Regions from separate parts of the Nakamurella alba genome, predicted to be linked through region 2. Evidence: riboswitches for the same ligand, from Rfam matches in the RefSeq annotation. Region 2 holds a riboswitch; each other region holds the start of a gene.
What was found. Region 2 has a riboswitch for S-adenosylmethionine ahead of GIS00_RS02250 (bifunctional o-acetylhomoserine/o-acetylserine sulfhydrylase). Riboswitches for the same ligand answer to the same signal wherever they lie in the genome.
Positions count from the first base shown of each region.

Region 1: it holds a riboswitch for S-adenosylmethionine, as region 2 does, so the genes downstream of both, ssuE (NADPH-dependent FMN reductase) here and GIS00_RS02250 (bifunctional o-acetylhomoserine/o-acetylserine sulfhydrylase) in region 2, are expected to answer to the same signal.
Region 3: it holds a riboswitch for S-adenosylmethionine, as region 2 does, so the genes downstream of both, GIS00_RS26670 (amino acid ABC transporter permease) here and GIS00_RS02250 (bifunctional o-acetylhomoserine/o-acetylserine sulfhydrylase) in region 2, are expected to answer to the same signal.

Region 1 covers NZ_WLYK01000011.1:18,994-26,086, forward strand. Annotated here, with positions in the region: gene GIS00_RS22115 (DUF1684 domain-containing protein) at 1-760, shown strand, start outside; gene GIS00_RS22120 (NtaA/DmoA family FMN-dependent monooxygenase) at 814-2,184, opposite strand; gene GIS00_RS22125 (LLM class flavin-dependent oxidoreductase) at 2,181-3,338, opposite strand; gene GIS00_RS29425 (putative leader peptide) at 3,416-3,481, opposite strand; SAM riboswitch class IV at 3,533-3,644, opposite strand; SAM riboswitch class IV at 3,729-3,839, shown strand; gene ssuE (NADPH-dependent FMN reductase) at 4,075-5,223, shown strand; gene GIS00_RS22135 (FAD/NAD(P)-binding protein) at 5,220-7,093, shown strand, end outside.
Region 2 covers NZ_WLYK01000001.1:526,041-533,133, forward strand. Annotated here, with positions in the region: gene GIS00_RS02230 (hypothetical protein) at 1-461, shown strand, start outside; gene GIS00_RS26760 (MazG family protein) at 503-1,168, shown strand; gene GIS00_RS26765 (ABC transporter permease) at 1,278-2,909, opposite strand; gene GIS00_RS02240 (ABC transporter ATP-binding protein) at 2,906-3,793, opposite strand; gene GIS00_RS02245 (TetR/AcrR family transcriptional regulator) at 3,814-4,455, opposite strand; SAM riboswitch class IV at 4,537-4,653, shown strand; gene GIS00_RS02250 (bifunctional o-acetylhomoserine/o-acetylserine sulfhydrylase) at 4,955-6,268, shown strand; gene metX (homoserine O-acetyltransferase MetX) at 6,272-7,093, shown strand, end outside.
Region 3 covers NZ_WLYK01000023.1:7,592-14,684, forward strand. Annotated here, with positions in the region: gene GIS00_RS26655 (hypothetical protein) at 1-237, opposite strand, end outside; gene dnaE (DNA polymerase III subunit alpha) at 505-3,981, shown strand; gene GIS00_RS26665 (DUF2567 domain-containing protein) at 3,978-4,622, shown strand; SAM riboswitch class IV at 4,803-4,917, shown strand; gene GIS00_RS26670 (amino acid ABC transporter permease) at 5,147-6,139, shown strand; gene GIS00_RS26675 (amino acid ABC transporter ATP-binding protein) at 6,136-6,915, shown strand; gene GIS00_RS26680 (transporter substrate-binding domain-containing protein) at 6,998-7,093, shown strand, end outside.

The DNA of each region.
Region 1 (7,093 bases), on a different contig from region 2:
GCACGCCGCACAGGAGGCGCGGTTGGCCGATCCGCACGGGTTCCTGGCCATCACCTCGCTGCACTTCCTCACCGCGGAGCCGGAGCGGTTCGCCGATGCCCCCGGTGTCTGGTCGACCGCCGCCGAGGGCGTGCTGGTGCGGTTGGACCCGGAGGACCGGCTCGAGGTGGACGGGGTCGTGATCACCGGTGAGCACCGGTTCGATCCCATCCCGGAGCGCGGCGGGATCAACGCGGTGTGGGGTGATGTCGTGCTGGAGATCGCCAGGCGCGGTGGGTACGACATCCTGCGGCCACGGCATCCCGACAACGACCTGCGGGTGGCCTATCACGGCACCCCGGCGTTCGCGCCGGATCCGCGGTGGGCCGTGACCGGGCGGTTCGTGCCCTTCGACGAGCCGCGACCGACCACGGTCGGGGCCTCGGTCGAGGGTCTGCAGCACGTGTACGACGCGCCCGGGCGGGTCGAGTTCGAGCTCTCCGGTGAGACTCTCGGGTTGACCGTCTTCAACGGGGCGACCCCCGGGAGCTTCATGGCCCTGTTCACCGATGCCACCTCCGGCGTGACCACCTACGCGGCGAACCGGTCCGTTCAGATCGCAGCTCCGGACGAGAACGGCGCCGTGTTGATCGATTTCAACCGGGCGTCCAATCTGCCCTGCGCCTACACCGATCTCGCGACCTGCCCGCTGCCGCCGGCGGGGAACCGGCTGCCGGTGGCGATCGAGGCCGGGCACAGGATCCCGTACGAGAGGTCCTGAGCCCGGCCCCGGCGGTCCCAGGACACCCGGCGGTCCTAGGACACCGGTCGCTCCTACGACACCAGGCTCGCGCCCTCGGACCGCTGCGGCACCGAGATGCCCAGGTGGTCTCGGAGGGTCGTGCCCTCGTACTCGGTCCGGTAGACGCCACGTTCCTGCAGCAGCGGCACGACGGTGTCCGCGAACTCGGCGAGCCCGCCCGGCACCAGGTGCGGGACCAGGATGAACCCGTCGGAGGCATCGGCCTGGACGTAGGAGTCGATGGTCTCGGCCACCGACTCCGGGGTGCCGATGAAGTTCTGCCGGGAGCTGGTCTCGATGACCGTCTCCCGCAACGACAGGCCTTTCGCCTCGGCGAGCGCCCGCCACTGCCGGGAGACCTCGATCGGATCCCGGTTCATCCGCACGCTCGCCCGGCCCTTGGCCAGGGTGTTCTCGCCCGGCACCGGGTCGAACTCGGGCAGCGGTCCGTCCGGGTCGCGGTCGCTGAGGTCGACGTTCCACAGCTGCTCGGCCAGCCGCAGTGCGCTCTGCCCGCTGACCTGCTGGCTCCGCACGTGCCGTGCGAGATCCTGCGCCTCGCTCTCGGTCTCGCCGATGGTGAAGGTGGCCGCCGGCAGCACCAGCAGGTCCGCGTGGGCGCGGCCGTACTTCGCCAGGCGGCCCTTGACGTCGGAGTAGAAGGCCTGCCCGGCCTCGAGGGTGCCGTGCCGGGAGAAGATGGCATCGGCGGAGGCGGCGGCGAACTCGCGGCCCGCATCGGAGTCACCGGCCTGGAAGATCACCGGGCGGCCCTGCGGGGAGCGTGGGACGTCGAAGTGTCCGTCGATGTCGAAGAAGTCGTCGTGGATCGAGAACTCACCCGCCCGGTCGTCGGCCAGGAACCGGCCGGCCGCTGCGTCGGCCACCACGGCGCCGTCCGGCCACGAGTCGAACAGGCGCTGGGTGGCGTGCAGGAACGACTCCGCCCGCGCGTAGCGGTCACCTTCCGCGAGATAGCCACCACGGCGGAAGTTCTCGCCGGTGAAGGCATCCCAGGAGGTCACCACGTTCCACGCGGCGCGACCGTCGGAGAGATGATCGAGAGTGGCGAACTGCCGTGCCACCTCGAACGGTTCGTTGAAGGTGGAGTTGATGGTGCCGGTCAGGCCGATCCGCTCGGTGACCGCGGCCAGCGCGGACAGGATGGTGAAGGTGTCCGGCCGGCCCACCACGTCCAGGTCGTAGATCTTCCCGTTCTGCTCCCGCAGCCGCAGACCCTCGGCCAGGAAGAGGAAGTCGAACTTGGCCTGTTCGGCGATCTGGGCGAACCTGACGAAGGAGTCGAACTCGATCTGGCTGCCCGACTGGGGATCGCTCCAGACCGTCGTGTTGTTGACTCCGGGGAAGTGCGCGGCCAGGTGGACCTGCTTGCGGGGGGTCATGCGAGGGCTCCGATGTCCGAAGAGACTGCTGCGTAACGGTTGGGGGCGACCGGGAGGTCGAGGCGGTCGCGGAGCGACTCGCTGAGGTACTCGGTCTCGCGCAGGCCGAGTCGGCGCAGTTCCGGTACCAGGGCGTGCACGATCACCTCGAGATCGGTCGGCAGGACGCCCGGCCACAGCCGGACGCCGTCGTAACCGGCCTGCTGCCGGTGCACCAGCAGGGCGGCGAGATCCGTTGGAGAGCCGGAGAACACGGCCGTACCGGTCGCGGCGGATGCGCCGTGCCGGTCGTCCAGCTCGGCGAGTCGGTCGGCGCCGGTGGTGTCCCGGTCGTCGAGGAACACCACCAGATCGGTGAGCCGGCGCTGCGCGGCGCCGCCGGTGGCGGCACGCAACCCGTCCAGTTCGGCGAGCGCCGTGGCGGCATCCGGGTCCGCGAGCGGATCGGTGAGAATCGCCACATCGGCCTGTGCGGCGGCGACACCGATGGCACCGTCGCCGGCTTCGCGGCCGGCAGCGACCACCACCACCGGTTGGCCCTGCGGCGGCCGCGGCGTGATGGAGGGTCCGCGCACGGAGAAGTACGGCCCGGCGAAGTCGACGTAGTGCAGCTTGTCGATGTCCACGAACCGCCCGGTCGCCACGTCCCGGATCTCGGCGTCGTCCTCCCAGCTGTCCCAGAGCCGGCGCACCACCTCGACCCAGTCGGCGGCCTCCGCCCAGGCGTCGGCGGGAGGCAGCGGCGCGCGCCGGCCGACCAGGGCGTAGTCCTGGTCGGCGATCGAGATCTGCGGCAGCACACCGGCTCTGCCGCTGGAGACGTAGTCCAGGGTGGCGATCGCCTTGGACAGGTGGAACGGCTCGGTCTGCGAGGTCACGGCGGCGGGCACGATGCCGATGCGGCCGGTGGACGGAGCGATCCGGGCCGCCAGCAGTGTGGCGTCCAGGCGCAGTCCGACCTCGGACGGCCGCTGCGGATCGCGGCCGAAACCGTCCTCCAGCGTGACGAAGTCGAGGTGCGCACGCTCCGCCGACAGCACCAGATCGGTCCAGTAGCGGGCCGAGGTCAGCTCACCGGGGCGGGCAGCGGGGGAGCGCCAGGCTCCGGGGTGGGCGCCGGCACCGGTCAGCGCGACGGACAGGAAGAACGTCATGGAGAGGCTTTCTCATCGGGGCGCTGCATCCGGGTGCGCGTGAACCCGGAAGCAGCGGAGGGAGTGGCCGGATGCGGTCAGGCCGGACAGAGTGCGCTGTGCACTCGCTGCAGGTCGATGTGCCGACGGCTCACCAGGAGCATCGGGGTCACGGAAGTCCGCACGGCGTGCTCCTCCTCGTGGTGGGCGTCGCCACCTGCTGGTTGCCCCGGCACGGTGCCGGGACCTGGTGTTCACCTGGGGCACCCCACAGCATGCGAGGGTTGCCGGTCAGCACGCCAGGGCCTGTCGCTGACACTCATCACCTGCGGGCAGGGTACACAGGTCGGCCGAGGACCGGGGCCGGGAGCCTGCTTGACCCTTGTCGGGCAGCTGGTTACCGTGAGGGAAGGTCATGAGTTCCAGCGCGAAGCTCCGGCTCGCTGGGCGGCAACCCTCCTCCGCGGTGGGGTGCTCCGGATGAGGACCTGGCCCTCCCGATCGGGACGGCAAGTGCGGAGTCACGTCGCAGCGACGGCTCCCGGGCAGGGAAGGACGACCGACGTGCACGCACCCTCGGGTAATCGTCCCTTCCTGCGTCGGCACATCGATCTGCTGCGCACCAGCAGCGATCTCTGTCGTTCCTGACCCGGTCCGGGCGGTCCGTCCCGACCTCCCGGCGTCCCCTCGTCAGCACCCGTCAGCGATCCGGCCGCAGCACGTGGCACGGATCGACCGCATTCCAGAAGGACCCGTCATGGCCACCGTCGTCGCGATCTCCGGCAGCCCGTCACCCACTTCCACCTCGCAGGCCCTGCTGCGGCACGTCGAACTCCGGCTCGAGGTCGCCGGGCACACCGTGGTCACGATCCACCCCCGGGACCTGCCCGCCGACGCCCTGCTGGCCGGCGACAGCAGCGATCCGCAGATCGCGGCCGCGGTCGCGGCCGTCGCGTCCGCCGACGGCATCGTGGTCTCCACCCCGGTGTTCAAGGCGTCCTTCTCCGGACTGCTGAAGACCTTCCTCGACCTGTTGCCGCAGTTCGCCCTGGCCGGTCGCCCGGTGCTCCCGCTGGTCACCGGTGGTTCGCCGGCGCACGTGCTGGTTCTGGACTACGCCCTGCGGCCGGTGCTGCAGTCGATGGGCGCCGCGCCCGTGGCCGCCGGTTGGTTCGTGTCGTCGGCGCAGCTGCGGCGGTACGAGGACGGCGGTCTCGTGCTGGACCCGGCCGCCGCCGGACCGGTGGCGGACGTCACCGACGGCTTCCTGGCCCTGTTGGACGGCCGTCCGGCGCCCGCGCTGCCGGCACCCCGGGTCGACCGGGCGCGGGTCTCGCCGGTTGCCGGCGCCGCCGATCTGCGGGTGCTGCTGGTCGGGCCGGACGACCCGAGGCTGGCCGGCCTGCTCGCCGACCTGAAGGTCGAGTACATCACTCGGTACGCCGCGTACACCCCGGAGACCACGCTGGTCGAGGTGCCGCCGGCCGACTTCGTCCGCCCCCGCGGCACTTTCGTGCTCCTGGCCGAGGGCGACGAGATCATCGCCGGCGGGGCGATCCGGCGGTACGACCCGCGGACCGCGGAGGTGAAGCGGGTCTGGACCTCGCTGAAGCACCGGCGGCGTGGCCTGGCCGTCCGGTTGATGGCCCAGCTGGAGAAGGCGGCGGCCGACCTGGGCTACGAGCGTGTGCATCTGACCACCGGGCCCCGCCAGCCGGAGGCGAAGGAGCTGTACCTGGCCGCGGACTACCTGCCGCGGTTCGACCTGGACGCGGAGCCGGAGTCCGTCGGTGCGCACGCGTTCGGCAAGGAGCTCGTCCCCGGCGCCGGACTGGTCGCCTGGCCGCCGGTCCCCGGCACGGATCCGCATGCCGCGCAGCCGGTGCCGGTCGGTGCGGCGCGGTGACCGTGTCGCCGGAGGCGAGTGCGTCGATCGTCTTCGTCGGTGGTGGGCCGCGCACGGTCTCGGTGCTGGAGCGGTTGGCCGCCAACCTGCCCGGGTTCCCGGGACGACCGATGATCCTGCACGTCGTCGATCCGCACCCGGCGGGCGGCGGACGGATCTGGCGGCAGCACCAGTCGCCGCTGCTCTGGATGAACTCGATCACCCGGGACGTCACGATGTTCACCGACTCCTCGGTGTCGATGCAGGGGCCGGTGGTCCCAGGGCCGTCGCTCGCCGAGTGGATACCCGGATTCGGCCGTGAGTTCGTCGGTGAGCGAACGGATCTCGGCCCGGACGACTTCGCCGGGCGGGACGTGCAGTCGCAGTACCTCGGCTGGGTGCACCGTGGCGTGATCGCCGGGCTGCCGGGCGACGTCCGGGTCGTCGAGCACCTGACCTCCGCGGTCTCGGTGACCGACCGGTCCGGTGCGCAGGAGGTGGCGCTCGCCGACGGGACCGTCCTTCGGGCCGACATCGTGGTGCTGGCACAGGGTTTCCTGGATCGTACGGCCACCCCGGCACAGGCCGACCTGCTGGCCGGCGCCGCCCGGCACGGGCTGACCTGCATCCCGCCGGGGTACACCGCCGACATCGACCTGTCGGGACTGCGGGCCGGCGAGGACGTCGTGGTCCGCGGGTTCGGCCTGGCGTTCATCGACCTCATGGTGTTGGTGTGCGAGGGGCGTGGTGGGCGGTTCGACCGCACGGAGGAGCGGTTGACGTACCTGCCCAGTGGCCGGGAACCGGTGCTGCACGTGGGATCCCGCCGCGGGGTGCCCTACCACTCCAAGCTCGGCTACCTGCGTGAGTCCGGCCCGACCCCGACCCGCTACCTCACCACGCCGGCGCTGGCCGCGCACGGCAGCCCGGTCGACTACCGGACCGTGGTGTGGCCACTGCTGGTCAAGGAGCTGGCGTACGCGCACTACCGCGAGCTGTTCGCGGCGCACCCGGAGCGGACGTCCGGCACCTGGGACGACTTCCTGCAGTTGGTCGACCGGACGCCCGACGTGCGGGATCCCGGGTTCCTCGCGACTGCAGCGGCGGTGGTGCCCGAGGAGGAGGACCGGTTCGACATCGACCGGATCGACAGGCCGCTCGGCGCGCTCGGCCGGAGCGGTCCGGTCTCGGACGGGGAGCTGCAGGACGTGCTCGTCGGGTACATCGAGGCGGACCTGGTGCGCCGCGCCGACGCGCACTTCAGCCAGGACGCGGCGGTGTTCGACGCGCTGCTCTCGGTCTACATGGTGCTCGCCGAAGCGGTGGTGTCGCAGCGGATCTCGCCGCAGGACCGGGTGCGCAACGTCGAAGGGACGTTCCACGGCCTGTTCTCGTTCCTGGCCAGCGGGCCGCCACCGCAACGACTCCGCGAGCTGCTCGCCCTGCACCGGGCCGGGATCGTGCGCTTCCTGGGGCCGGACCTGCAGGTCGAGCTGGACGAGGCGGACGAGCACAGTGCCGCTTTCGTCGCCCACTCGCCGGCCGGGGGAGCAGTGGTGCGGGCGCGGGCGTTCATCGACGCGTTCCTGCCGGCGCCGGATGTGAAGGCGGCGTCCGACCCGGTGATCCGGGGCCTGCTCGCCTCCGGCGAGCTGGCCGCGGAGGACCTGCGGGACGAGGACGGCGTACCGCTCGGCAGCGGACAGCTGCTGGCCGACAAGCACTGTCGGGCGATCCGCGCCGACGGAACGGTCCACCCGCGTCGCTACCTGCTGGGGCCGTCGGTGTCCGGATCCGCGGGTTCGGCCGGCTTCGCCCGGCCCGGGTACAACAGCCCCGGTTTCCGGCAGAACGATGCCGTGGCCAGGGAGCTGCTCGGTGCGCTCCGGAC
Region 2 (7,093 bases):
TGGTCGTGCCGGACCGGGCCGCGGGCATCGCGCTGCGGTCGGCGATCCAGGCCGACCCCGGCAACGCCGTCGCCCTGATGGACGCCACCGGCGGCCGCCGGGGCAGTCAGGTGATCAGCTCGGCCGAGGCCCATGCGGTCGAGGGGGCGGCGGGCCTGTTCCGCGCCGCTGTCGGCGACGTCGTGGTGGTGCCGCAGGCCAACGGTGTGGTGGTCGCGCTCATCACGGCCCGCTCGTCCCAGCAGCAGGTGATCCAGCTCGGCACGCTCGGCAGCGGGCTCGAGGGATTGCTGGAGGTGGAACGGGTGATCCTGTCCACCGTCGCAGCCACCTCCGCGATCGAGGTCAACCCACGGTTCGGTCTCTGGGACCCGGTCTCCGTGTCGGTGGTGCCGGATCCGCTCGCCGCTGTCCCGGACGTACCTGCGCCGGGGACCGGGCTGACCGCCGCGCCGGCCTGAGCCCGCACCGGGCTGGTTCCACCGCCCGGATAATGGGGCCGGTGAGCGAGACCAACGGGCTACCGGGCGACGGACTGCGGCGAGCGGTCGAGGTGATGGACCGGCTGCGATCCCCGGGTGGCTGCCCGTGGGATGCCGAGCAGACGCACGCCTCCCTCGGCCGGTACCTGGTCGAGGAGTGCTACGAGCTGCTGCAGGCGATCGAGGATCAGGACGAGCGGGCGATCCGTGAGGAACTCGGCGACGTGCTGCTGCAGGTGCTCTTCCATGCCCGGATCGCGGCCGAGACGCCCTCTGCGGAGGGCGGTTTCGACATCGACGACGTCGCCGGCGACCTCGCGGACAAGCTGATCCGCCGGCACCCGCACGTGTACGCCGATGCGGAGGCCGTCGACACCGCGGCCGACCAGCAGGTCCGCTGGGTGGAGCTGAAGAAGGCGGAGGGCCGGTCCTCGGTGCTGTCCGGGGTCGCCCTCGGGCAACCGGCGGTCGCCCTTGCCGCCAAGCTCGGCGCCCGGTCGGTGAAGTACGGGGTGCAGGTGCCACTGCCCGCCGGCGACTCGATGGGGGAGCAGCTGTTCCGGCTCGCCTACGAGGCCGGCGCCACCGGCGGTGACCCGGAGTCCGAGCTGCGCGCGGTGGCCCGGGGTCATGCCGACCGGCTGGTCGCGGCCGAACGAAGTGCCCCGACGGGCACCACCGGCTGATCCGTCGGGGGTCACCGGGACGGCGGAGGGTGCCGGCGGTGCCACCGGGACCGGCGGATCCGTCCGGCGGCAGCCACAGCAGACACACGACGCGGGGACGCGTACCGGATCAGCCGACGTCGCGGCGCCGGAATCCGAGCAGCCCGGCGATCACCAGCACAGCGGCGATCCCGGTCAGCACCAGGACCGGGGTCCAGTCCATCGCCGCCGAGGGCAGCTGCGGCAGGTGACCGAACGGCGAGAGGTCGATGACCCAGCGCGGCAGCCGCAGCAGGTCGCCGAGCTGGCCGAGCAGCAGCGCCACGCCGACCGCCGCCCAGGCCACTCCGATGGCGCGAGGCGCGAGACCGACCAGCAGCAGGGCGATCCCGCCCATCACCCAGACCGCGGGCAGTTGCACGAGCAGCGCGGACAGTCCGTCGCCGAGACCGGCCCCGCTGCCGCCGCGGGCGCCGAGGGCAACACCGGCGGAGAGCCCGCACAGGGTCAGTGACACGGCCGGGGCGACCACCACCCACAGCAGCTGCACCGCGAACAGCCGGGTCCGGCTCACCGGGCAGGACAGCAGCAGCTCGGTCCGGGCCGCCTCCTCCTCGGCGCGCAGCCGGAGGGCGATGGACACCGCCTGCCCGGCCACCGCGATCCCGACGAACCCGCCGATCGCGGCCAGCACCACCGCGGAGATCCCGCCGTCGCCGCCGAGCCGGCGGAACAGCTCCTGGATCTGTGGACTGCCCTGCAGCAGCTGATCGGCGCCGCCGGCCACCCCACCGAGCACCGCCCCGGCGACCGCGAGCCCGACCGCCCAGCCCGCCGCGGATCCCCACTGCAGCCGGACCCCGAGACCGCCGATCCCGGACAGCCGGCCCACGGCACGACCGGGCCGGGTGGGCAGCAGTCCCGCACCCAGATCCCGGCGGCGCTGGTACCAGGCCGCGGGCAGCAGCAACAGCACCGCCGCGGCCGGGTACAGCAACAGCACCGGCCACCGGTTCGCGGCGAACGGCTGCAGCTGCTCGACCCAGCCGATGGGGGAGAGCCACCGCAGCCACGGCAGGTCGGATCCATCGGCGGTGGCGCGCAGCAGGAATGCCACGCCGACGGCGGTCCCGGCCAGCACGGTTGCCCCGCGGGCGGACCCGGCGAGTTGCGCGGCCAGCGCCGCCACCGCGGCGAACACCCAGGAGCAACCGGCCAGGGCGGCGACCAGCAGCAGAGACCCGGTGACCGCCGACCCGGTGGACAGCGCGCCGAGCAGCCCGAGCAGACCAACCGCCACCGCTGCGGCAGCGGCGACCAGGACCGCGGAGGCGAGCTGCGCGGAGCGCCCCACCGCGGTGGCGGCCAGCAGCTCGGTCCGGCCCGCTTCCTCGTCGCCGCGGGTGCGCCGGACCACCGTGAACACGGCCATCAGCGCCAGCACGGTGGAGCCGATCACCCCGACCCGCCAGGCCGACAGCCCGCCCACCGAGCTGTCGAACACCGGGCCGGTGATCGCGACGGTGGCCGGGTTCGACCCGACCCCGATCGCGAGGTCGGCCCGGGCGGCGGCCTCCGGGTACAGCGCCGCGATCGCCGGGAAGCTGGTGCCGACCACCAGCCCGACCCCGATCACCCAGCACAGCAACGGGATCCGCTCCCGGCGCAGGCACAGCCGTAGCAGCGGGCCGAGGCCGGTCAGCGGCCCACCCCGCCCGGCCGTTCCCGGCGGAGCACCGATCCCCACCACCGCCGAGGTCATCGCGCGCCGCCGGTGGCCGGTTCCTCGCGGTAGTGACGGAGGAACAGCTCCTCGAGCGTGGGCGGGGACGCGGTCAGCGTCCGGACCCCGGCAGCGGTGAACGCCTCGAGCACCGGCCCGAGGCGGTCGGAGTCCACCGCCAGCTCGACCCGGGAACCCTCGACCCGCAGGTCGTGCACTCCGGGCAGCGCGTCGAGACCGCCAGGGACGGCGTCCAGGTCGGCCGCCAGCGAGGTCCGGGTGAGATGACGCAGCTGGGACAGGGAACCCGTCTCGACCACCCGACCGGCCCGGACGATGCTGACCCGGTCGCACAGCGACTCCACCTCGGACAGGATGTGGCTGGACAGCAGGACGGTCGTGCCGCGCTCCCGGGCCCGCCGGATCTCGTCCTGGAACACGGCCTCCATCAACGGGTCCAGCCCGCTGGTCGGCTCGTCCAGCACGAGCAGCTCCACGTCGGCGGCCAGCGCCGCGACCAGCGCCACCTTCTGCCGGTTGCCCTTGGAGTACGTCCGGCCGCGCCGCCGGGGGTCGAGTTCGAAGCGCTCCAGCAGATCCGCCCGTCGGGCCGGTTCGACCGGGCCGCGCAACCGGCCCAGCAGGTCGATCACCTCGCCGCCGGTGAGGTTCGGCCAGAGAGTGACATCGCCGGGGACGTAGGCCAGCCGGCGGTGCAGCGCCACGGCGTCGGCGAACGGATCACCACCCAGCAGCAGGGCCGACCCGGCATCCGGCCGGAGCAGGCCGAGCAGCACCCGGATGGTGGTGGACTTCCCGGCGCCGTTGGGCCCCAGGAAGCCGTGCACCTCGCCGGTGCCCACCGTCAGGTCGAGGTCGTCCAGTGCGACCACGTGCCCGAACGTCTTCCGGACACCTTTCATCTCCAGAGCAGCGGTCCCGGTCACGGTTCCTCCTGGCGGGTGTGCAGGTGTGCGAGATAGCCGTCCAGCAATCGGCTGTCGGTGAACAGCCCATGGGTGAGCAGCTCGACCAGCGGCAGGGCCACCCGGTCCGCGGCGGCGACCTGCGCCGCCGGTGCCGGCGTGCCGGGCGGCGCCAGGTAGTCGGCCAGCAACTGGGTGCCCAGGCTCATCACCACCAGCGCGAGGGCGCGGCCGGTGTCGTCACCGGCCGACCGGACGTCACCCCGCTCGGTCGCCAGCACCAGGTAGCGCCGGGTCTGCTCCACCAGCCCGTCGAAGAAGCGGCGGGCGAACGGGCCGCCCTCGACCAGGGCCTGCCGCACGTAGCCGTGCAGCGGCTCGGCGGGCCTGGCGGACATCAGTTCCGCGAGCGTGGAGAGGTCGGCGCCCGCCACCTCGTCCACCGAGGCGGCGAAGAAGTCCGAGATGTGGGCGTCGCAGGCCGCGCGCAGGCCGTCCTTGGACCCGAAGTGGTGCAGCACCAGCGCCGGCGAGACGCCGGCGGCCGCGGCGATGGCGCGCACGGTCGTCCTGGCGAAACCGTGCGTGGCGAACAGGGTGATCGCCGCGTCCCGGATCCGGGCACGTGTGGTCAGGTCGTCGTCCTGCGCTGAACGCATGTTCAGCATGCTAAACGCGTGTTCAGCCATCGGTCAAGACACCCGGTGCCCCGGCGACACCGGTTCGCTACACTCGCGTCAGGTCATGAGTGCCAGTGACAAGCCCCGGCTCGCTGGCCGGCAACCCTCCACACGCGGTGGGGTGCCCCGGGTGATTGACCTGGCGGAGCCCGGATCCGGGTTCCGCAAGCGCGGGTCGGCCACCTGGCCGGCCCAGTTGGCCGCCCGGAGGAGCGCAGCTGTGTCCTGTCGAATGTGTTGCCGCCACTGAATTCTCCGGCGTCCGCAGTGCGGCCGACGTACCCGGGGTAGTGGTCCGAAGGCCGCATCCTGCCGCCCCGCACCGGGCGGTCCAGGAACCCAGCAGCACCCGCCGCGCCCCGGTATCCGGGACATGGCGGCCATCCGTCCTCGTTGTATCAGCGACCCGTCCCCGCCCGTCATCCCCGGCGGAGCGGGCATGGTCGCTGCCCCGCCCTCACGTCACAGGAGATGAGAGATGAGCCCCAACTGGTCCTTCGAGACCCGGCAGATCCACGCCGGCCAGACCCCGGATCCCACCACCAAGGCCCGGGCCCTGCCGATCTACCAGACCACCTCGTTCGCCTTCGACTCCAGCGAGCACGGCCGCAAGCTGTTCGCGCTGGAGGAGCTCGGCAACATCTACACCCGGATCCACAACCCCACCACCGATGTCGTCGAGCAGCGGATCGCCTCCCTGGAAGGTGGCACCGGTGCGCTGCTGGTCGCGTCCGGCCAGGCGGCCGAGACGCTGGCGATCCTCGCCATCGCCGAGGCCGGTGACCACGTGGTGTCCTCGCCGCGGCTCTACGGCGGTACCTACAACCTCTTCCACTACACGCTGCCGAAGTACGGCATCAGCGTCGACTTCGTGGAGGATCCGGACGATCTCGAGTCCTGGCAGGCCGCCGTCAGGCCGAACACCAAGCTGTTCTACGCGGAGTCGATCTCGAACCCGCAGCTGGACGTGCTGGACTTCCGCGGTGTCTCCGACGTGGCGCACCGCAACGGCGTGCCGCTGATCGTCGACAACACGGTGCCCAGCCCGTATCTCATCCGGCCGATCGAGCACGGCGCGGACATCGTGGTGCACTCGGCGACCAAGTACCTCGGCGGCCACGGCACCGCCATCGGCGGCGTGATCGTGGACGGCGGCACCTTCGACTGGAGCGCCGACCCGGAGAAGTTCGCGAACTTCAACAACCCGGATCCGAGCTACAACAACCTGGTCTGGGCCCGGGATCTCGGCCCGAACGGGCTGTTCGGCATCAACGTGTCGTTCATCTTCAAGACCCGGCTGCAGCTGCTCCGCGACATCGGGCCGGCGATCTCCCCGTTCAACGCCTTCCTGCTCGCCCAGGGCATCGAGACGCTGAGCCTGCGGGTGCAGCGGCACAACGAGAACGCGCTGGCCGTCGCCCGTTTCCTGGAGGGCCGGGACGAGGTCGAGTCGGTGTCGTACCCCCAGCTGGAGTCCAGCAAGTGGCACGCGCTGCAGCAGCAGTACGCACCGCTGGGCGGCGGCCCGATCGTCTCCTTCGAGATCAAGGGCGGTGTGGAGGCCGGGCAGACCTTCACCGACGCGCTCGAGCTGTTCACCAACCTGGCGAACATCGGCGACGTCCGGTCGCTGGTCATCCACCCGGCCTCGACCACGCACTCGCAGCTGTCCGAGGCCGAGCAGTTCACCACCGGTGTCACCCCCGGCCTGATCCGGCTGGCCGTCGGCACCGAGTCGATCGACGACATCCTGGCCGACCTCGACGCCGGGTTCCGCGCGGCGAAGGGCTGACCGATGACCGCGGTGTCGGCCGGGCCCGACGGCTCACCCGCCGTCGGGTCCGGTCGGCATGCGCGGGAGATCGGTGACCTGCCACTGGATTCCGGTCACGTGCTGCCGGCGGTCACCATGGCGTACGAGACCTGGGGCCGGTTGTCGCCGGAGCGGGACAACGTGGTGCTGGTGCTGCACGCCCTCACCGGTGACGCCCACGTGGTCGGCGACGTCGGTCCGGACCAGCCCACCCCCGGCTGGTGGGACGGGCTGATCGGGCCGGGGTCACCCATCGACGACGCCGAGTACTTCGTGATCGCCGCGAACGTGCTCGGCGGGTGCCGGGGCAGCACCGGCCCGTCGTCGACCGGCCCGGACGGCCGGCCCTGGGGGTCACGGTTCCCGGAGATCACCGTGCGGGACCAGGTGCGGGCCGAGCACCGGTTGCTGCAGCAGCTCGGGATCACCTCGCTGGCTGCGGTCCTCGGTGGCTCCATGGGCGGGATGCGCGCGCTGGAATGGGGTGTCGAGCACGCCGGTTACGTGCGCGAGGTGATCGCGGTGGCCACCACCGCGGCCGCCTCCGCGGACCAGATCGCCTGGGCCACACCGCAGCTGGCCGCGATCCGGATGGACCCGGCGTTCGCCGGCGGCGACTACCACGGCGGTCCGGCACCGGTCGCCGGGATGGCGGTGGCCCGGCAGATCGCACACACCACCTACCGCAGCGCGCAGGAGCTCGAGGACCGGTTCGGCCGGGACGAGCAGCCGGGCGGCGGCTTCGCGGTCGGCTCCTACCTCACCTACCACGGCGAGAAGCTGGGCCGCCGCTTCGATCCCGGC
Region 3 (7,093 bases), on a different contig from region 2:
CGCGATCCGCCACAGCGCCTGCCGGTCGCCCTCGGCGATCAGCCGCAGCGGCATGCCGCGCTCGGCCATGGTGAGGAGCCGGTCGACGGCCTCCCGTGGACTCATCCGGGCCCGCCAGGCGGCGTCGTCCAGCCGGACGAAGTCGTTGTTGATGAGCTCGGCGAGGATCCGCAGATCCGCGGTGTCCGGCACGGGCCGCCCGCCGGGTCCGCCCGGCGTCGGGGGAGGAGTCGTCACGCCTCCGGACGCTACCCGGACGGGGCGCCCACCGGCAGGACCTTCCGGGCAACACCGACGACGAGTCCGTCGGCAACCCGGTCGGCAACCCGGTCGGCGAACCGGTCCGGCCGGACTGTCGGTGGCGACTGTTAGAACATCGCTGGGGGATGATGGTCGGGTCCCGCGGGCGGGACCGTTGGGCAGTGCGAGAGGCAAGGGGTACACGTGTCGGGTCAGGGTTCCGGAGACTCCTTCGTCCACCTGCACGTGCACACCGAGTACTCGATGCTGGACGGGGCCGCCCGGCTGGGCGGGCTGTTCGAGCGGGCCGCCGAGATGGGCATGCCGGCCCTGGCAATGACCGACCACGGCAACGTCTTCGGCGCGTTCGACTTCTACCGCCAGGCGAAGTCGGCCGGGATCAACCCGATCATCGGCATGGAGGCGTACGTGACGCCGGGGACGTCCCGGTTCGAGCGCCGCCCGGTGCGGTGGGCGGACGGCGGCGAGGACGACGTGTCCGGCGCCGGCGCCTACACCCACATGACGCTGCTCGCCGAGAGCACCGAGGGCATGCACAACCTGTTCCGGCTGGCCTCCCGGGCCTCGCTGGAGGGCTACTACTACAAGCCGCGCGCCGACCGTGAGCTGCTGCAGCAGTACTCGAAGGGCATGATCGCCACCACCGGGTGCCCGTCCGGCGAGGTCCAGACCTGGCTCCGCATCGGCGATTACGCGAAGGCCAGGGCCAGTGCCGCCGAGTTCCGGGACATCTTCGGCGCGGAGAACTACTTCCTCGAGCTGATGGACCACGGCCTGGGCATCGAGACCCGGGTGCACGAGGGCCTGCTGCGCCTCGGCCGCGACCTCGGCCTGCCGATGATCGCCACGAACGACCTGCACTACGTGGACGAGGCCGACGCCGACGCGCACGAGGCGCTGCTCTGCGTGCAGTCCGGCAAGACCCTGGACGACCCGAACCGCTTCAAGTTCGACGCCCGGGACTTCTACCTCAAGACGCCGAAGCAGATGCGCGACCTGTGGCAGGGCAAGTACGAGCTGCGCGAGGCCTGTGACAACACGCTGCTGATCGCCGAGCGCTGCTCGGTGACCTTCGACGAGGGCGCGTCGTACATGCCGCGGTTCCCCGTCCCGGAGGGCGAGGACGAGACCTCCTGGTTCGTCAAGGAGGTCGAGCGCGGCCTGGTCGCCCGGTTCCCCGACGGGATCCCGCCGGAGGTGCGCAAGCAGGCCGACTTCGAGGTCGGTGTCATCACCCAGATGCGGTTCCCCGGCTACTTCCTCGTGGTCGCCGACTTCATCAACTGGTCGAAGAACAACGGCATCCGGGTCGGCCCGGGGCGTGGGTCGGGTGCCGGGTCGATGGTGGCCTACGCCATGCGGATCACCGACCTGAACCCGCTGCAGCACGGCCTGATCTTCGAGCGGTTCCTCAACCCCGAGCGCGTCTCCATGCCCGACTTCGACGTCGACTTCGACGAGCGCCGGCGCGGCGACGTCATCCGGTACGTCACCGAGAAGTACGGCGACGACCGGGTCGCGCAGATCGTCACCTACGGCACCATCAAGGCCAAGCAGGCGGTCAAGGACTCGGCGCGCGTGCTGGGCATGCCGTTCTCCGTCGGCGACCGCATCACGAAGGTCATGCCGCCCCCGGTGATGGGCAAGGACGTGCCGCTGTCGAAGATCTTCGACCCGTCGCACAACCGGTACAACGAGGGCGGCGAGTTCCGTGCGCTGGTCGAGTCCGACGTCGAGGTGCGCCGGGTCGTCGACATGGCGAAGGGTCTGGAGGGACTGAAGCGGCAGTGGGGCGTGCACGCCGCCGGCGTGATCATGTCCTCGCACCCGCTGCTCGACCTCATCCCGATCATGAAGCGGGAGCAGGACGGCGCGATCATCACGCAGTTCGACTACCCGACCTGCGAGGGCCTCGGCCTGATCAAGATGGACTTCCTCGGGCTCCGCAACCTCACGGTGCTCGACGACGCCCTGATCAACATCAAGGCCAACCGTGGCGAGACGGTGGTCCTGGAGGATCTCGAGCTCGACGACAAGAAGACCTTCGACCTGCTGGCCAAGGGCGACACCCTGGGTGTCTTCCAGCTGGACGGCGGGCCCATGCGGGCGCTGCTGCGGTCGATGCGACCGGACAACTTCGAGGACATCTCCGCGGTCGGCGCGCTGTACCGGCCGGGCCCGATGGGCGCCAACTCGCACAACGAGTACGCCGACCGGAAGAACAAGCGCAAGCCGGTCATCCCGATCCACCCGGAGCTGGAAGAGCCGCTGGCCGAGATCCTCGGCGACACCTTCGGTCTCATCGTGTACCAGGAGCAGGTCATGGCCATCGCGCAGAAGGTCGCCGGGTACTCGCTCGGCCAGGCCGACCTGCTGCGCCGCGCCATGGGCAAGAAGAAGAAGTCCGAGCTGGACAAGCAGTTCGAGGCGTTCTCCGCCGGCATGGCCGAGCGCGGCTACTCGGGTGCCGCGGTGAAGACCCTCTGGGACATCCTGCTGCCGTTCTCCGACTACGCCTTCAACAAGGCGCACTCGGCGGCCTACGGGCTCGTCTCGTACTGGACCGCCTACCTCAAGGCCAACTACCCGTCGGAGTACATGGCCGCGCTGCTCACCAGCGTCGGCGACGACAAGGACAAGTCCGCGATCTACCTCGCCGAGTGCCGCAGCATGGGGATCACCGTGCTGCCACCGGATGTCAACGCCTCGGAGAAGAACTTCGCCCCGGTCGGCACCGACATCCGGTTCGGGCTGTCCGCCATCCGGAACGTCGGTACCGGGGTGGTGGCGTCGATCATCGCCTGCCGCAAGGACAAGGGCGCCTACACCAACTTCTCCGACTACCTCAGCAAGGTCGATGCGGTCGCCTGCAACAAGAAGGTGATCGAGTCCCTGATCAAGGCAGGGGCTTTCGACTCGCTGAACCACCCGCGCAAGGGCCTGCTGATGCGGCACGTCGAGGCCGTCGACTCGGTGCTGGCGCTCAAGCGGGCCGAGGCCGAGGGGCAGTTCGACCTGTTCGGCGAGCTGAGCACGGAGGACTCCGCCGACTCGTCGCTGCACATCGAGATCCCGGACACCGAGTGGGACACCAAGCTGCGCCTCGGATTCGAGCGGGAGATGCTCGGGCTGTACGTGTCCGGACACCCCCTGTCCGGGGTCGAGCATGTGCTGGCCTCGCAGTCGGACGCCTCGCTGCCGGACATCCTGGACGGCACCATCCCGGACCGGGCCACGGTGACCGTCGGCGGCATCCTCACCGGTCTGCAGCGGCGGCTGACCAAGAAGGGCGATCCCTGGGCGTCGGCGACGCTGGAGGACCTGGCCGGCGGGGTGGAGGTCGCCTTCTTCCCGAAGGTCTACTCCGAGTTCGCGTTGTCGCTGGCCGAGGACGCCGTGGTACTGGTCAAGGCCCGGGTGTCCCGGTCCGACGACCGGCTCAGCCTGCACGCGCAGAGTGTCACCGTGCCGGACCTGACCGTCTCGACCAACCGCGGCCCGATGCAGGTGACGATGAACGCCGCTCGGTGCACACCCCCGGTGGTCGACCGGTTGCGGGACGTCCTGCAGGCGCACCCCGGCACCACCGCGGTGCACCTGCGGCTGCTGTCCGGCGGCCGGACCACAACACTGCGGCTGGACGACGGGCTTCGCGTCACCCCGACCTCCGCGCTGATGGGTGACCTCAAGGCCCTGCTCGGAGCGGACTGCCTGGCATGAGCGCACCCGACACGACGCCGATCCTGCTGGCCCCGGAGGCCGGCCGACGCAAGCTGGACCCGGCCCGCGAGTTGCTGCACTGGCGGTCCGGCGCGACGGTGCTGGTCGCTGCCGTGCTGGCCGGCATCGTGCAGGCACTGCTGTGGGCGATGGTGGCGCCCGGCGAGCAGTTCGTCGTCTACAAGGACGGCAGCTACCTGCCGCTGCCGACCGAGTCGCCGCGCCAGTTCACCGCTGTCGCGATCATGCTGCTGCTGTCGGTGGCCGCCGGCGCGGCGCTCGCCGCGGCCGCCTGGGCCTGGCGCAGCGTCCGCGGCACCGCCATGCTGCTGACGGTCGGGTTCGCCGGCGCGGTCGGCGCGTTGACCGCCTACCTGCTCGGCCCGGTGATGACCGACGGCACCGATCCGGCGTCGATCGGGGCGTCCGCCATCGACCAGCTGGTCACCGCCGAGCCGACCGCGGGCAACGCGATGGTGATCCTGCTGGAACCGCTGATCGCGATCGCCGTCTACACGTTCCTGGTCGCCTGGCACGGTGAGAAGGACCTGGGAACCGGTCTGCCGCAACCGCTCCCGGCCGTACCGCAGGGCCCGCAGACACCCGAGATGGTGACCTTCGGGCCGCAGGGCCGCCCCTGAACAACCGGTGGGCGACCCGGGCGTGATGAGGATTACGTGGCGTCGATCCACCGGATGTCTGCGTGTGGTCTGACCTCGGTCGACGGTGTGGCACGGCTGTCGTGGAGTACGGCCGGCCGGGAGTCGGGAGCTGTTGTCCGGCTTGACCCGCTCGCGCGGGGATCCCTATCGTCGGTCGCAGGTCATGAGTGCCAGCACGAAGCCCCGGCTTGCTGGCCGGCAACCCTCCGCCACGGTGGGGTGCCCCGGGTGACGACCAGGCCGCGCGCCGTTCGGCGTGCCGCAAGCGTGGACGAGGAGTGGACATGGCCGAGCAGACCGTTGCTTTCCGTGGCTGTCGCCGTCTGCACATCGACCTGATGCGCGCCGCTTCCTCTTCCGCCTGCTGTCCCGGTCACTGATCCGGATCCCTCACGCGTCGCGCCGCTCCGCCGGTGGCCGACCCGCGGGATCCGCACAGGGAAACAGCAGCACACCGCTCGTCACGGTCCCGCCGACCGCGAGCCACCCGAGAAGAGGACCTCGTGCCGCCCAGCGCGAAAGCAGTGACCCCGCAGTACCTGTCGAAGGAGCCACCCGCCGCCGGTATCGGTGCGGATGATGCCGACCTCGCCGCGGCGGTGGCCGCTGCGTCGCGTCCGGTGGTGCGCCGCCGTCGGCCGGGGATGTGGGTGCTGACGGCGGTGGTGCTGGTCCTGACGGTGTTCTCGGTGCTCTCCGTGGCCAAGAACCCGGCGATGGAATGGTCGGTGGTGGGCGACTACTTCTTCTCCTCGTCGGTGCTGGAGGGGCTGTGGCTCTCGGTCTGGGTGACGGTGCTGGTGACGGTGTTGTCGCTGCTGCTGGGCGCGGTCCTGGCGGCGATGCGGCTGTCGCAGCAGCCGGTGCTGCGCGGGCTGGCGTGGGGCTACGTGTGGATCTTCCGATCGGTACCGCTGCTGGTGCAGCTGTTGGTGTGGTTCAACATCGGCTACCTCTACCCGAAGTTGTCGTTCGGCATCCCGTGGGGTCCGACGTTCGTGGAGGCGCCGGCGCGTGAGGTGATGACCGCGGTGCTGGCGGCGCTGCTGGGGTTGACGTTGCACGAGACCGCCTATGCCACCGAGATCATCCGGGGCGGCCTGCTGTCGGTGGATGCCGGGCAGCGCGAGGCGGCGCACGCGCTGTCGCTCTCGCCGCTGTTCACCTTCACCAGGATCGTGCTGCCGCAGGCGATGCGGGCGATCCTGCCATCAGCAGGCTCGTTGTTGGTGGGCACGCTGAAGGCGACGTCGATGTTGTCGGTGATCGCGGTGGCGGACCTGTTGTACTCGGTGCAGATCATCTACAACCGGACGTTTCAGATCATCCCGCTGCTGACGGTGGCCTGCATCTGGTACCTGATCGTCACCTCGGTGCTCTCCGTCGGCCAGTGGGGGATCGAGAAGCACTTCGCTCGTGGCACTTCCCGTACGGTCGGCCGGCGGAACCTGTGGCGGAGTCGCACCACCCGCACCTCACAGGCGGTGGAGGCATGACCGCGGAGCGTCCGGTGATCCGGATCCGGTCGTTGACGAAGTCGTTCGGTGCGTTGCGGGTGCTCAAGGGGGTGGACCTGGACGTCCGCCGCGGCGAGGTGGTGTCGTTGATCGGCGCGTCCGGGTCGGGGAAGTCGACGCTGCTGCGCTGCATCAACGGACTGGAGGACCCGGAGTCCGGCCTCATCGAGGTGGACGGCGCGTTGATGGGCCGGGAGCTGCGCGGTGGCCGGATCCACGAGATCCCGCCGCGGCGCGCCCGGGCGCAGCGGGCCGAGGTCGGGATGGTGTTCCAGAGCTTCCACCTGTTCGGGCACCGGACGGTGCTGGAGAACGTCATGCTCGCACCCCGCCATGTGCGTCGGGTGTCGCGGGACGCGGCCCGGTCCTCGGCGATGGAGCAGTTGGAGCGGGTGGGGTTGGCGGACAAGGCCGGCAGCTACCCGCGGCAGCTCTCCGGCGGCCAGCAGCAGCGGGTGGCGATCGCGCGGGCGCTCTGCATGCGTCCGACGGTGATGCTGTTCGACGAGCCCACGTCAGCACTGGACCCGGAGCTGGTCGGCGAGGTGCTGGACGTGATCAAGGGCATCGCCGCCGACGGCGCGACGATGATCATCGTGACGCACGAGCTGGCCTTCGCCCGCGACGTGTCCGATCAGGTCGTCTTCCTGCACAACGGCTCGATCCTCGAATCCGGTGCTCCCGAAGCAGTTCTCGGGAATCCCCAGCAGGACCGCACCCGCGAGTTCCTGCAGCGCTACACCGGGGCGGCCTGACCCTCCCGGCTTCTTCTCCCGCGGCGACGCCCCCGTCGCCCGCGGTTCGTGTTCGACCCATCGATCGACAAGGAGCACCACCATGTCCGCGCTCACCCGTTTCCGGCGCACGCCCCTCATCGCAGTCCTCGGCGCGGCCGCGCTCGTCGTGACCGCCTGTGGGTCCGACAGCTCGACG